2 regions of the Pseudomonas sp. GW821-FHT05H12 genome follow, and region 1 is predicted to be linked to the other one. Evidence: predicted binding sites of a transcription regulator. Region 1 holds the regulator's gene; the other holds the start of a gene.
What was found. Region 1 encodes sigma-54, which starts transcription at its own class of promoters, with help from an activator protein. Its sites were predicted from a motif close to ANTGGCATNNANNTTGCTNT; they were not measured.
Positions count from the first base shown of each region.

Region 2: the regulator sigma-54 is predicted to act here: its motif matches at 4,845-4,864, upstream of glnA (glutamate--ammonia ligase).

Region 1 is NZ_JBWKRS010000005.1:229,014-236,737, reverse strand. It holds gene AC07SU_RS06830 (KpsF/GutQ family sugar-phosphate isomerase) at 1-614, shown strand, start outside; gene AC07SU_RS06825 (KdsC family phosphatase) at 615-1,139, shown strand; gene lptC (LPS export ABC transporter periplasmic protein LptC) at 1,148-1,720, shown strand; gene lptA (lipopolysaccharide transport periplasmic protein LptA) at 1,707-2,240, shown strand; gene lptB (LPS export ABC transporter ATP-binding protein) at 2,240-2,965, shown strand; gene AC07SU_RS06805 (RNA polymerase factor sigma-54) at 3,150-4,643, shown strand; gene hpf (ribosome hibernation-promoting factor, HPF/YfiA family) at 4,719-5,024, shown strand; gene ptsN (PTS IIA-like nitrogen regulatory protein PtsN) at 5,035-5,499, shown strand; gene rapZ (RNase adapter RapZ) at 5,502-6,359, shown strand; gene AC07SU_RS06785 (HPr family phosphocarrier protein) at 6,376-6,648, shown strand; gene AC07SU_RS06780 (ZIP family metal transporter) at 6,755-7,648, opposite strand; gene AC07SU_RS06775 (superoxide dismutase) at 7,681-7,724, opposite strand, start outside.
Region 2 is NZ_JBWKRS010000002.1:276,004-283,727, forward strand. It holds gene ntrC (nitrogen regulation protein NR(I)) at 1-1,227, opposite strand, end outside; gene glnL (nitrogen regulation protein NR(II)) at 1,224-2,309, opposite strand; gene AC07SU_RS02985 (chorismate mutase) at 2,681-3,217, opposite strand; gene glnA (glutamate--ammonia ligase) at 3,338-4,744, opposite strand; gene thiI (tRNA uracil 4-sulfurtransferase ThiI) at 5,079-6,533, shown strand; gene typA (translational GTPase TypA) at 6,673-7,724, shown strand, end outside.

The sequences.
Region 1 (7,724 bases):
TGATCAGCATTACCGGTAACCCGGAGTCGACGCTGGCCAAGGCCGCCGAAGTGAACCTCAATGTTCACGTGGCCCACGAAGCCTGCCCGTTGAACCTGGCGCCGACCTCCTCGACCACGGCCGCACTGGTCATGGGCGACGCATTGGCCGTTGCCCTGCTGGAAGCCCGCGGCTTTACCGCTGAAGACTTCGCCTTTTCCCACCCGGGCGGCGCCCTGGGCCGTCGTCTGCTGCTGAAAGTGGAAAATGTCATGCATGCGGGCGATGAATTGCCCCACGTCCAGCGCGGCACGCTACTGAAGGACGCGCTGATGGAAATGACCCGCAAGGGCCTGGGCATGACCGTCATCCTGGAAGCCGATGGCCGCTTGGCCGGGGTATTCACCGACGGCGACCTGCGCCGCACCCTGGATCGCACCATTGATATCCACACCGCAACCATTGATGCCGTCATGACCCCTCACGGCAAGACCGCGCGCCCGGAAATGCTGGCGGCTGAAGCCTTGAAGATCATGGAAGACCACAAGATCGGCGCGCTGGTGGTGGTCAATGACGATGACCGCCCTATCGGCGCCCTGAACATGCACGACTTGTTGCGTGCGGGAGTGATGTAAATGACTGGCGACCTGTTGCAACGCGGTAAAAACATCAAGCTGGCGATCTTCGACGTTGACGGCGTGCTGACCGATGGCCGCCTTTACTTCCTCGAAGACGGCAGCGAATTCAAGACGTTCAACACGCTGGACGGCCAGGGCATCAAGATGCTGATGGCTTCGGGCGTACAAACAGCCATTATCAGCGGCCGCAAGACCCCGGTAGTGGAACGGCGCGCACAAAACCTGGGGATTCCTCACCTGTATCAAGGCCGTGAGGATAAACTGGTGGTTCTGGACGAGCTTCTTGGCCAACTCAACCTAAGCTATGAGCAGGTCGCCTACCTCGGTGACGACCTGCCTGACCTGCCGGTGATTCGCCGGGTAGGCTTGGGCATGGCTGTCGCCAACGCGGCGGCATTTGTTCGCGAACACGCCCATGGCATCACCACGGCCCGTGGCGGCGAAGGTGCCGCACGTGAGTTCTGCGAATTGATACTGCGTGCCCAGGGCAACTTTGAATCCGCCCACGCCGCCTACTTATAGAGCGTTTTATGCTGAGCAAAAAGATTCGCAACTTCCTGCTATTCGGGGTCATCGCCGCGCTATTCCTGGCGGTGGGCTACTGGAATATCAGCCCGGAGCGCTTCCTCGACAAGCCTGTCGCGCAGGTTGACGACGGCGCTATCGACTATTACGCCATCAATGCCAAAAGCGTGCAGTTCCTGCCAGATGGCAAGGTGCAGTACGAGATGACATCGGACAAGGTCGAGCACTTGAAGGCCACTGAAGTGACCCTGCTCACCAATCCGGACATGAACATCTACCGCGGCACCGAGTTTCCGTGGCACGTCACCAGCAAGCGTGGCGAGGTCAACCCGGACGGCACCCAGGTGGAACTGATCGACTCGGTGCGCGTTGCGCGCACCGACGACAAGAACCGCGACACCGTGATTACCAGCAGTCGCATGACCGTATTCCCGCAGAAGCAATATGCGCAGACCGAGCAAGACGTTAGAATCGACGGCGCTGGCGGTGTATCGACTGGCAAGGGAATGAAAGCGTATTTGAAAGAAAGCAGGATACACCTGCTATCGAACGTAAGAGGACAGTATGAGGCTCGTTAAAACTCTCCCTATTTTGCTCGGTCTGGGCGCAGCACTGGGAAGCGTGAGCGCCTGGGCTCTGCCGAACGATAGCCAGCAACCGATCCACATCCAGGCTGACGATGCGCAGCTGGATGACAAGCAAGGTGTCGCGACCTACACCGGTGGCGTGATCATTACCCAGGGGTCGATGAAAATCACCGGGAATACCGTGACACTGACCCGCACCAAGGCGGGCGACATCGACGTCGTGACGTCGGTGGGCAACCTGGCCTATTTCGAGCAGAAGCAGGCGCCTGCCGATACCGCTCCGATGAAGGGCTACGGCAAGACCATCCAGTATCACGCCCAGCAGAACCGCATTGTCCTGATTGACCAGGCCAAGGTTGTCAGCACCGACGGCAACACCACGGAAGGTGAAAAAATCACCTATGACACTGTGAAACAGGTCGCCAACGCCGGTCGCGCCAATGGCAACAAGGTCACCGCACCTCGTCCGCGTATCGACATGGTTATCCAGCCGAAGAAGAAGGCCGAGTAATGGCAACCCTGAAAGCCCAGCATCTGGCCAAGGCCTACAAAAGCCGTCAGGTCGTGCGCGACGTCAGCCTGTCGATCGACAGCGGCCAGATCGTCGGCCTGCTCGGCCCCAACGGTGCCGGCAAGACCACCTGTTTTTACATGATTGTCGGCCTGGTCCAGGCGGATCAGGGTCGCGTTCTGATCGACGACCTGGACGTCAGCCACCAGCCGATGCACGGTCGTGCTCGTGCCGGTATCGGCTATCTACCCCAGGAAGCGTCGATCTTCCGCAAATTGTCGGTTTCGGACAACATCATGGCGATCCTTGAGACCCGCAAGGAGCTCGACCGCGATGGCCGCCGCAAGGAACTGGAAAGCCTGCTGCAGGAATTCCACATCAACCATATCCGTGACAACCTGGGCATGAGCTTGTCCGGTGGTGAGCGTCGTCGCGTGGAAATTGCCCGCGCATTGGCCACCGCACCGAAGTTCATCCTGCTGGACGAACCCTTTGCTGGCGTCGACCCGATTTCGGTGGGCGACATCAAGCAGATCATCCACCACCTCAAGGCCAAGGGCATCGGTGTACTGATCACTGACCACAACGTTCGTGAAACCCTCGATATCTGTGAAACCGCTTATATCGTCAACGATGGCCAGCTGATCGCCGAAGGCGATTCCGCCACCATCCTGGCCAACGAACTGGTCAAGGAAGTGTACCTGGGTCACGAGTTCCGCCTGTAAACACCGTGGTGTCAGGCCGTTTGCCGAGACGCGCGGGAGTCAATAGAAACCTCCGGCTTTTTATTGTTACCGCGCTCTAGGCAAAGCCCCCGATATCAGGCATATAATTTGCTTATGTTTGGCGCTCACGCGCCCTGTCGTGGATGGCGCATTGCGCCGGCGAATAAGGTGTTAAGCCCCTGCCATGAAACCATCGCTAGTCCTGAGAATGGGCCAGCAGCTGACGATGACACCGCAGCTGCAACAGGCCATCCGCCTGCTCCAATTGTCCACACTGGACCTGCAACAGGAAATCCAGGAGGCCCTGGAGTCCAATCCGATGCTCGAACGCCAGGAAGAAGGCGACGACTTCGATAATGCAGACCCGCTGGCCGACAACATCGAGCAAAAACCCAATTCCGACGTGCAGGAACCCTCCTATCAGGAAACCGCCCCGACGGTGGACAACCTGGAGGACGGCGAATGGAACGAACGCATTCCCAACGAACTTCCCGTGGACACGGCCTGGGAAGACGTCTACCAGACCAGCGCCAGTAGCCTGCCGAGCAATGATGATGACGAGTGGGATTTCACCACCCGAACGTCCGCCGGCGAGAGCCTGCAGAGCCATCTGCTGTGGCAACTGAACCTGGCGCCGATGTCCGACACCGATCGCCTGATCGCCGTGACCCTGATCGACTGCATCAATAACCAGGGTTATCTAGACGAGACGCTTGAAGAGATTCTTGAAGCCTTCGATCCGGAACTGGACATTGAACTGGACGAAATCGAAGCCGTCCTGCACCGCATCCAGCAATTCGAGCCAGCAGGCATCGGCGCCCGCACCCTCAGCGAGTGCCTGCTGCTGCAACTGCGCCAGCTTCCAGCCAAGACGCCCTGGCTCGCCGAAGCCCAACGCCTGGTCAATGACTACATCGACCTGCTGGGCAGCCGCGACTATAGCCAGCTGATGCGTCGTATGAAGCTCAAGGAAGACGACCTGCGCCAGGTCATCGAGCTGGTGCAGAGCCTCAACCCGCGCCCAGGTTCGCAAATCGAGTCCAGCGAAGCCGAATACGTCGTCCCTGATGTGATTGTGCGCAAGGACAACGAGCGCTGGCTGGTGGAGCTCAACCAGGAATCGGTGCCACGCCTGCGCGTCAACCCGCAGTACGCCGGTTTTGTACGCCGCGCCGACACCAGCGCCGACAACACCTTCATGCGCAACCAGCTGCAGGAAGCACGCTGGTTCATCAAGAGCCTGCAAAGCCGCAACGAAACCCTGATGAAGGTTGCCACCCAGATCGTCGAGCACCAGCGCGGCTTCCTGGAATACGGTGACGAGGCGATGAAGCCCCTCGTGCTGCACGATATTGCAGAAGCGGTGGGCATGCATGAATCGACGATTTCCCGGGTGACCACGCAGAAATTCATGCATACCCCACGGGGTATTTATGAGCTGAAATACTTTTTCTCCAGCCACGTCAGCACCTCCGAAGGCGGTGAATGCTCGTCCACGGCGATTCGCGCGATCATCAAAAAACTGGTTGCCGCGGAAAATCAGAAAAAGCCATTGAGTGACAGTAAGATCGCTGGTTTACTGGAGGCACAAGGCATTCAGGTCGCCCGTCGAACCGTCGCCAAGTACCGCGAATCCCTTGGGATCGCGCCTTCCAGCGAGCGTAAGCGTTTGATGTGACGGGCGGGCCACAGCGTTCCAGTGGCAGGCACCCCGGCCTGCCGCTTTATGCACTGGCAACGAAGGAGAAGCTGTATGCAAGTCAACATCAGTGGACACCAGCTGGAAGTCACCAAACCCCTGCGTGAATACACCGAGAGCAAGCTGAACAAGCTGGCAGGGCATTTTGACAAGATCACCAACGTGCAGGTCATCATGGAGGTCGATAAGCTCAAGCAGAAAATCGAGGCCACCCTGCACGTACCGAATGCAAAGCTCGTCGCCAATGCGGAGCATGAAGACATGTACGCGGCGATCGACTCGCTCTACGACAAGCTGGACCGCCAACTCATAAAGCATAAGGAAAAGAATCTGCACCTGATGCAAGGTACAGGTCGTTAACTCTCCCCCCATGATCCGACTTGAAACCATCCTGACCCCCGGCCGTTCCCTCGTGAACGTGCCGGGCGGCAGTAAAAAGCGCGCCCTCGAACAAATTGCCAACCTGATCGGCCGCGAAGTGCCCGAGCTGGATACGCAAGCTGTGTATGAGGCGCTTATCGCCCGTGAAAAACTCGGTTCTACCGGTTTTGGCAACGGCATCGCCATTCCCCACTGCCGCCTGCAAGGCTGTGAATCCCCGGTGAGCGCCCTGCTCCACCTGGATGCCCCCATCGATTTCGACGCCATCGACGGCGCTCCGGTCGACCTGCTGTTTGTCCTGCTGGTCCCGCAAGCCGCCACCGATGCGCACCTGGAACTGCTTCGGCAGATCGCCAGCATGCTCGACCGCAAGGAAGTACGCGACAAACTGCGCAGCGCCAGCAGCAACGAGGCGCTCTATCAGGTTGTCCTGGATGAACAGAACGGGCAGTAATCATGCGTTTGATCATCGTCAGCGGCCGCTCCGGCTCGGGTAAAAGTACCGCCCTCAATGTTCTTGAGGACAACGGCTTCTATTGCATCGACAACCTGCCGGCCGGCCTGCTGCCGGAATTGGCGGAACGCGCGCTGATCCACACCGAACTGGCCCAGCCGCTGGTTGCCGTTTCGATCGATGCTCGCAACCTGCCCAGCCACCTTGAGCGCTTCCCACTATTGCTCGAAGAAGTGCGGGCCAAGCATATTCATTGTGATGTGCTGTACCTGGACGCCGACGAAGAGACCCTGCTCAAGCGTTTTTCCGAGACCCGCCGACGTCACCCCCTCAGCAGCCCCCATCGTTCCCTGGCAGAAGCCATCGAGGATGAAACCAAGCTGCTGGGCCCGATCATTGACCTTGCCGACCTCAAGATAAACACCACCAGCCTCAACCTGTACCAGCTGCGTGACGCACTCAAATTGCGCCTGCTCAACCAGCCTGAACCGGGTACTGCGTTTCTCGTGGAGTCGTTTGGCTTCAAGCGCGGCATGCCAGTAGACGCTGACCTGGTGTTCGACGTGCGCTGCCTGCCCAACCCCTACTGGAAGCCGGAACTGCGCGAACAGTCCGGGCTGGACTTGCCGGTAGCCGAATACCTGGCCGCGCAGCCGGATGTTGAAGAGATGTTCCAGGATATCTCCAGCTACCTGCTCAAATGGCTACCCCGCTTTGCCGCGAGCAATCGCGCGTATGTCACCATTGCCATTGGCTGCACCGGTGGTCACCACCGCTCTGTCTACCTGACTGAGCGCCTGGGCCAGGTGCTGCAACAAACCCTCAAGAACGTCCAGGTCCGCCACCGCGACCTTAGCTGAAAGGAACACCTGCGCGATGCCCGCTCTGGAAATTGAAATCATCAACAAGCTGGGCCTGCACGCCCGCGCCTCAGCCAAATTCGTCGGCGTGGCCGGGCAGTTTCCTTGCCAGATCCGCGCCGGGCGCACGCCGGAGTCCATGGTCGATGGCAAGAGCATCATGGCCATGATGATGTTGGCGGCTGGCAAAGGCACCAGGATTCACTTGAAGACAGAAGGCGAGCAGGAAGACGAAGCCATGGCCGCGCTGGTGGCGCTGATCAATAACTTCTTCGACGAAGGCGAATAGCCCCATCCCTTTGTAGGAGTCCGGGTTGCCGGCGATGAGGCCTTTGAGTCAGGTGTTGGACTTGAGGACGCCATCGCCGGCAAGCCGGGCTCCTACGGAAAGCGGTTTATCCCAGGGCCGTGTCCATCACCATCATCAAGCAAAAGCCGATGCATAGGCCAAGGCTGGCGAGTTTTTCGTGACCATTGCGCCGCGACTCCGGGATGACCTCGTGAGTCACGACCAACAGCATCGCACCCGCCGCCAACGCCAACCCAAGCGGTAACAGCACCTCGGCCAGACTGACCAGCCAGGCGCAAAGCACGGCAAATACCGGCTCCACCAAACCTGACGCCGCGCCGATCAAGAACGCCTTGACCCGCGACATCCCTGCCCCAGCCAATACCAACGCAATCACCAGACCTTCGGGCACATCCTGCAGGGCTATGCCCATGGCCAGGCTGTCCGCATCCGGCATACCACCGCCCGCCGAGACACCAACAGCCATGCCTTCCGGGATGTTGTGGGCAATGATTGCAAACACGAATAGCCAGATGCGCGGGGGAATCACAGGGTTATCCGGTGTGCCCACCAGCATTTCCGGGCTTGCGCCGGAGACCTTGCGGTCGACCAGGTACAACCCGAAGGCGCCCAGCATGATGCCGAAACTGATCAAGCCACTGGCGCCCCAAGGCGAAAGCCCCAGGCTTTCAGCTGCGGTAATACCCGGCACGATCAGCGAAAACGCTGTGGCAGCGAGCATCACACCCGCGCCAAAACCCAACAAGGTATCGCTGAGCGCGACGGGCATCCGGCGAATCACCAACACCGGCACCGCACCCAATGCAGTGCCGAGCGCGCAAATCGCCCCGCCCTGCAGTGCCCGCAGAATGCGCGGTTCGAGATCCAGCCAGGCCAGCCCGTGAGCCACCAGCAATGCAGTACCTGCCAACAGCAGCAGCGAGCCAAACGCATAACGAAACATTCGCCCGCTGCTGATCGCCAGTGTTTCAGTGCCCATAGTCGGCCTTAGATCTTGTTATTGGATGAATATCAGGCCAACGCGGCCTGGTAGCGTGCGGCGACTTCCGGCCAGT
Region 2 (7,724 bases), on a different contig from region 1:
CTGGTCGGCCCATTGGCGCAGGGCCTGCTCCCAGTTGGTCACCGGTGCCGAATCCTGCGGCAGGCTCAACAGCTCGGGCGGCAGGTCACTGATGTGCACTTCGCGTCCGGACGCCATCACCGTGATCCAGCGGCAAGTGTTCTCCAGCTGGCGCACGTTGCCCGGCCATGGCAGGTTCTTCAGGTACTCCTCGGTCTCGCTTTTCAGCAGCTTCGGCTCCACGGCCAGCTCCTGGGCGGCGCGGCTGAGGAAGTGGCGGGCGAGGGTCGGGATGTCTTCGCGACGGTCCGACATGCGCGGAATATGGATGCGGATCACGTTGAGGCGGTGGAACAAGTCCTCACGGAACTTGCCGGCGTGCACCAGGGTTTCCAGGTTCTGGTGGGTCGCGGCGATGATGCGCACGTCCACCTTGACTGGCGTGTGCCCGCCCACGCGATAGAACTCGCCGTCGGCCAGTACACGCAGCAGGCGCGTCTGGGTGTCGGCAGGCATGTCGCCGATTTCGTCGAGGAACAAGGTGCCGCCATCGGCCTGTTCAAAACGGCCGCGACGCAGGTTGGCCGCGCCGGTGAAGGCGCCTTTTTCATGGCCGAACAGCTCGGACTCCATCAAGTCCTTGGGAATGGCCGCCATGTTCAGCGCGATGAACGGCGAGGCCGCCCGTGGGCTGTGGCGGTGCAGGGCGTGGGCCACCAGTTCTTTACCGGTGCCCGACTCGCCGTTGATCAGCACGGTGATGTTGGAGTGGCTCAAACGCCCAATGGCGCGAAACACTTCCTGCATCGCCGGCGCTTCACCGATGATTTCCGGGGTGCGGGTCAGGGTGGGTGGGGCTTCCTGGCTCTGCTGTTCCTGGGCGTGCTGGTTGGCGCGCTTGACCAGCGCCACCGCCTCGTCCACGTCGAACGGCTTGGGCAGGTATTCAAAGGCGCCGCCCTGGTAGGACGCGACAGCGCTGTCCAGGTCCGAGTGCGCGGTCATGATGATCACCGGCAGGCGCGGGTGCTGCTCGCGAATGCGGGCCAGCAAGTCCAGGCCACTGGCGCCGGGCATGCGGATATCCGAGATGATCACATCCGGCTGCTGACGGGCCAGGCGGCTCATCACCCCATCGGCGCTGTCGAAGCTCTGGGTGGTCATGCCTTCCTGTTGCAAGGCCTTCTCGAGGACCCAGCGGATAGAACGGTCGTCATCGACGATCCAGACAGTTTCACTACGGCTCATGTCGATGGGGCTCCTTGTTCCAGAGGCAGAAAGATCGAGAAAGTGGTGTGGCCAGGATGGCTCTCACATTCGATCAGACCCTGGTGCTGGCTGATGATGTTCTGGGTAATGGCCAGGCCCAGCCCGGTGCCATCCGGGCGGCCGCTGACCATGGGAAAGAAGATGGTTTCCTGAAGTTCCGCAGGAATGCCCGGGCCGTTGTCGATGATCTCGACCTTGGTCACCAGGCGATGGCGCACATGGCCGATGGTGAACTGGCGCAGGGCGCGGGTGCGCAGGCTGATGCGGCCCAGGCGCAGCTCGTTCTGGCTGCTGATGGCCTGCATGGCGTTGCGCACGATGTTGAGCACCGCCTGGATCATCTGTTCGCGGTCGATCAAGACGTCGGGAATGCTCGGGTCATAGTCGCGCACCAAGGTGATGCAGCCCTGGCTTTCGGCCTCGACCAATTGGCAGACGCGCTCCAGCACCTCGTGCACGTTGGTCATCGCCAGCGACGGCAACTTGTTGGAACCGAGCATGCGGTCCACCAGGTTACGCAGGCGGTCGGCTTCTTCGATGATGACGTTGGTGTAGTCCTTGAGATTCTCGTCGGGCAGCTCGCGGGCCAGCAATTGCGCCGCGCCGCGAATCCCGCCCAGGGGGTTCTTGATCTCATGGGCCAGGCCGCGCACCAGCATCTTGCTGGTTTCCTGCTTGGACAGCTGGGCTTCTTCCTTGGTGATACGCAGCAGGCGGTCGCGGGGGTGTACCTCAAGCAGCAGCAGGGTCGCGCCGTTGCTCAGGATCGGGGTCACGGCGTAGTCGACGGTCAGGGTCTGGCCGGTGAGCGCCGTGAGCATCGCCTCACGCTTGGTAAAGGGGTGTGCCTGCTCCACTGCCTGGCGCAACGAGCTCAGGGCTTCGGCCGACTCGGTGAACAATTCGCTGATGAACTGCCCATGGCTGCGCTGGCCGCTGATGGCCAGGAGCATCTCCGCCGCCGGGTTCATGTACTCAAGACGCAGGTCGTCATTGAGCAGGATGGTCGCGGTGGTCAGGTTGTCGAGTAGCAAACGGTGCAGTGCATCGCTGATGGTCATCAGGACCTCTTTTGGAGCAAGGCGCGGGCTTCGGGCACACGCTGATACAAGGAAAATGCAAAAACCAAACCAAGGCTCCGAAAAGAAGCGCGAAACCCCTGAAATGGGGGTTTTAGGCGCGAAACTGTGGCGTTCTGCCAGCTTGCTCGGGAAGTTTCGAACCAAAATGGGCTGAGTCCATGGGAAGGGTGCAGCCTATTGCACCAATATAGTGCGGTTTTGTGAAGGTTGTTCAGGAAGTGAAGGTTGGCGATGAGTTGACCGCGAGACTGGGTAAGTGTGGGAGCTGGCTTGCCTGCGATAGCGGTCTTGAATGTACCGACGCTATCGCAGGCAAGCCAGCTCCCACATTTTGATGGGGTTTGCAGGTTCTAGCCTTTGTGGATGCACAGCTCGGCAGTGGCGCGGATCATCGCCAGTTGTTGCATCGGCTCGTTCAGCGGCTCGTGGACGGCCTGTGCCAACCACTGCGGGCACTGAGGGTCGGTGCGTTGCGGGGTGAAGTCCGCCAGTTGCTGGAGCAGGCGTTTCTGCAATTCGTCGAGGCGGGGGCGAATCTGCTTCACCAGGTCCGGGCGTGGGTCGTCGGGCGCCTTGCCCTGGAACTGCCAGTCGGACAGCAGGGTGTATTGCACCAGTTTGTTGGCCTCGATCTGCGCCGAAAAGAATTGCTCGGCAGCAGCAGGGCTCAGTTTGTAGCCGGGCGCTTGGGCGGCAACGCTGGCGATCACCTCTTGTTCGCGCGTCTTGTCCTCCACAGGCTTGTGGCTGTCCCATTTGCTCAGGGCGACCTGTTCGGCGATCTGCAGGCGTTCGGCGATGCTGTTGAGCAGGGGTTCCAGCGTAGGCGGCGCAGCCTGGGCACTGGCGCTCGCGAATAACAGGGCAACTAAGAGTCGACGTTTCAACGGTGATCTCCTGATGGGAGGGCGTCAGCCCTCTTTTATAGTGTTCAAAAAGCCTGGGCAAAAAAAAGACCTCCCGAAGGAGGCCTTTCTTGTCACGCTACGTCAAGTAGCGCTACTGGATTAGCAGCTGTAGTACAGCTCGTATTCCAGTGGGTGTACGAAGGTGCGTACTTTGATTTCTTCTTCGCTTTTCAGCTCGATGTAGGCATCGATGAAGTCGTCGCTGAATACGCCGCCTTTGGTCAGGAACGCACGGCCCTTGTCCAGCTCTTCCAGGGCTTCTTTCAGGCTGCCGCACACTTGTGGGATCTCTTTGGCCTCTTCAGGCGGCAGGTCGTACAAGTTTTTGTCGGCGGCATCGCCAGGGTGGATCTTGTTCTGGATACCGTCCAGGCCCGCCATTACCAGGGCAGCGAAGGCCAGGTATGGGTTGGCTGCTGGATCCGGGAAGCGGGCTTCGATACGGCGAGCGCGAGGGCTGGACACGTAAGGAATACGGATCGAGGCGGAACGGTTGCGAGCCGAGTAGGCCAACATTACCGGCGCTTCGAAACCTGGGACCAGACGCTTGTAGGAGTTGGTCGACGGGTTGGTGAAGCCGTTCAGGGCCTTACCGTGCTTGATGATACCGCCGATGAAGTACAGGGCGGTGTCGGACAGGCCGGCATAACCTTCGCCAGCGAAGGTGTTCTTGCCTTCTTTGGCGATGGACAGGTGAACGTGCATACCCGAACCGTTATCGCCGTACAGAGGCTTAGGCATGAAGGTAGCGGTACGGCCGTAGGCATCAGCCACGTTGTGTACGCAGTACTTCAGGGTCTGAACTTCGTCAGCCTTGGCAACCAGGGTGTTGAACTTCACGCCGATTTCGTTCTGGCCGGCAGTCGCCACTTCGTGGTGGTGAACTTCGATGACCAGGCCCATTTCTTCCATGGCGTTGCACATGGAGGTACGGATTTCGTGGTCGTGGTCGAACGGCGGAACTGGGAAGTAGCCACCTTTGATACCTGGACGGTGGCCTTTGTTGCCGCCTTCCACGTCCTGGTCGGACATCCACGAACCTTGCTCGGAGAAGATCTTGAACATGGAACCGGAGATGTCGGACTTGAACTTGACCGAATCAAAGATGAAGAATTCTGGCTCTGGGCCTACGAATACGGTGTCGCCAATACCGGTCGACTTCAGGTATTCCTCGGCACGCTTGGCGATCGCACGTGGGTCGCGGTCGTAGCCTTGCATGGTCGAAGGCTCGATCACGTCGCAGACGATGATCAGGGTTGGGTCTTCGGTGAACGGGTCGAGAACGGCAGTGCTGTCGTCCGGCATCAGGATCATGTCGGAAGCTTCAATGCCTTTCCAGCCAGCGATGGAGGAACCGTCGAACATTTTGCCTTCTTCGAAGAAAGCATCATCCAGCGCGTCGCGAGCCGGCATGGTCACGTGGTGCTGAGTACCTTTGGTGTCCGTGAAGCGCAGATCAATCCATTTAACGTCATGATCTTTGATGAGTTGAACCGACTTCGACATGGTGTCCTCCGGGTGGCTTCGGGCTGGGGTAGTGGAGTTAGCCCTTAGAATGTGGGTGATGCCGGCGCGGATACTCCGCCAAGGCAACCTGCCTCACAAGAGAGCAAATTGCATGCCAGTGCGCCAACATGGCCTTTTTGCCTCAAAATGGCCCCTATAACGGTGCAATCCGCTGAAACGGAAAAAATAACGCACTGCAATGTAGCGTTAATTCTCGTAAATGACCCGTTTTGGTGCGCGAAGCGTGTTGTGCATATTAACTGGTTAAACCTTGAGCGATTTCCGCTATAATCCGCGCCCCCCTTTTTCAGCAGGCCCGGCGCGCGCTGTTTCCATGAAATTAATCGTTAAAGTCTTCCCCGAGATCACCATCAAGAGCCGACCGGTACGGACGCGTTTCATCCGTCAATTGGCCAAGAACATCCGTGCCGTGCTCCGAGACCTGGACCCGGCTGTGGTGGTGAACGGCGTGTGGGACAACCTCGAGCTGGAAACCCGCATCACCGACGCCAAAGCCTTGAAGGACATGACCGAGCGCCTGAGCTGCATGCCGGGCATCGCGCATTTCCTGCAGGTGGATGAGTACCCGCTGGGCGACTTCGACGACATCACCGAGAAGTGCAAGCAGCACTACGGCGATTCGCTGACCGGCAAGATCTTTTCGGTGCGCTGCAAGCGTGCCGGCAAGCACCCGTTCAGCTCCATGGACGTCGAGAAATACGTCGGCAGCAAGCTGCGTCGCGAGTGCGGCGCGGCAGGAATCTCGCTGAAAACACCGGAAATCGAAGTCCGTATCGAAATTCGCGACCAACGGTTGTTTGTGATCCACAGCCAGCACAACAGCATCGGCGGCTACCCGCTGGGCGCCCTGGAACAGACCCTGGTCCTCATGTCCGGCGGTTTCGATTCCACGGTGGCGGCCTACCAGATCATGCGCCGTGGCCTGATGAGCCACTTCTGCTTCTTTAATCTGGGCGGGCGTGCACACGAATTGGGCGTGATGGAAGTTGCGCACTTTATCTGGAAGAAATACGGCAGCTCCCAACGCGTGCTATTTGTGAGCGTACCGTTCGAGGAAGTGCTGGGAGAAATTCTCGGTAAAGTCGATAACGGTCATATGGGCGTAGTATTGAAGCGTATGATGTTGCGCGCGGCGTCGAGCATTGCCGACCGCCTGCACATTGATGCGCTGGTGACCGGTGAAGCGATCTCCCAGGTGTCCAGCCAGACGCTGCCCAACCTGTCGATCATCGATTGCGTCACCGAGAAGCTGGTATTGCGCCCGCTGATCGCCAGCCACAAGCAGGACATCATCGACCTGGCAGAAGAAATCGGCACCGCCGACTTTGCCAAGCACATGCCTGAGTACTGCGGGGTCATTTCGGTGAACCCCAAGACCCATGCCAAGCGTTACCGTGTGGAGCATGAAGAGAAAGAATTCGACATGGCGATCCTGGAGCGTGCGCTCGAGAACGCCAAGCTGGTCCCGATCGATCGCGTGATCGACGAGTTGGGCCAGGATGTGAAGATCGAAGAAGTCAGCGAAGCCCTGGCCGGCCAGATCGTCATCGACATCCGTCACCCGGATGCCGCTGAAGATGAGCCACTGGAAATCGCTGGCATCGACGTGCAAACGCTGCCGTTCTACGCACTGAACGCGCGTTTCAAGGAACTGGATAACAGCCGTCAGTACCTGCTGTATTGCGACAAAGGCGTGATGAGTCGCCTGCATGCCCACCATTTGCTCAGTGAGGGGCATGCCAATGTGCGCGTTTATCGACCGAGCTAAGAGCCCGGGGCTGTTTGCCTGTGGCCTGCGTCACCGGCCCCCCGACTCTGCCGTCAAGCTGTAACGGCAAGGCCTGACTCTACTGTTAATCGCTGCCACGACCTGTCAGCACACCGAATCCTCTGATCGAGATACACAAGTGATCGAAAATCTACGTAACATCGCCATCATTGCTCACGTTGACCATGGTAAAACCACCCTGGTAGACAAACTCCTGCGTCAATCCGGCACCCTGGAGCGCAACGAGCTCAACGACGAGCGCGTGATGGACTCCAACGACCAGGAAAAAGAGCGCGGTATTACCATCCTGGCAAAAAACACCGCCATCAACTGGAACGGCTACCACATCAACATCGTGGACACCCCGGGCCACGCCGACTTCGGCGGCGAAGTAGAACGCGTAATGTCGATGGTTGACTCCGTTCTGCTGCTGGTTGATGCCCAGGACGGCCCTATGCCGCAAACCCGTTTTGTGACCAAGAAGGCGTTCGAAGCCGGCCTGCGTCCGATCGTGTGCATCAACAAGGTTGACCGTCCAGGCGCGCGTCCGGACTGGGTTCTGGACCAGATCTTCGACCTGTTCGACAACCTGGGTGCCACCGAAGAACAGCTGGACTTCAAAGTCGTCTACGCCTCGGCCCTGAACGGTATTGCCGGTCTGGACCACACCGACATGGCTGAAGACATGACCCCGCTGTACCAGTCGATCGTCGACAACGTACCAGCACCGGCTGTTGACCGTGACGGCGCGTTCCAGATGCAGATCTCCGCTCTGGACTACAACAGCTTCCTGGGTGTTATCGGCGTTGGCCGTATCGCTCGTGGTCGCGTCAAGCCGAACACCCCGGTTGTCGCTATCGGCGCCGACGGCAAGAAGCGCAACGGTCGTATCCTGAAGCTGATGGGTCACCACGGTCTGCACCGTGTAGACGTTGAAGAAGCCGCTGCCGGCGACATCGTGTGCATCAGCGGTATGGACTCGCTGTTCATCTCCGACACCCTGTGCCACCCGGACACCGTCGAGGCGATGAAGCCTCTGACCGTTGACGAGCCAACCGTTTCCATGACCTTCCAGGTAAACGACTCGCCTTTCTGCGGTAAAGAAGGCAAGTTCGTGACCTCCCGTAACATCAAGGAGCGTCTGGACAAAGAGCTGCTGTACAACGTTGCTCTGCGCGTTGAAGAAGGCGA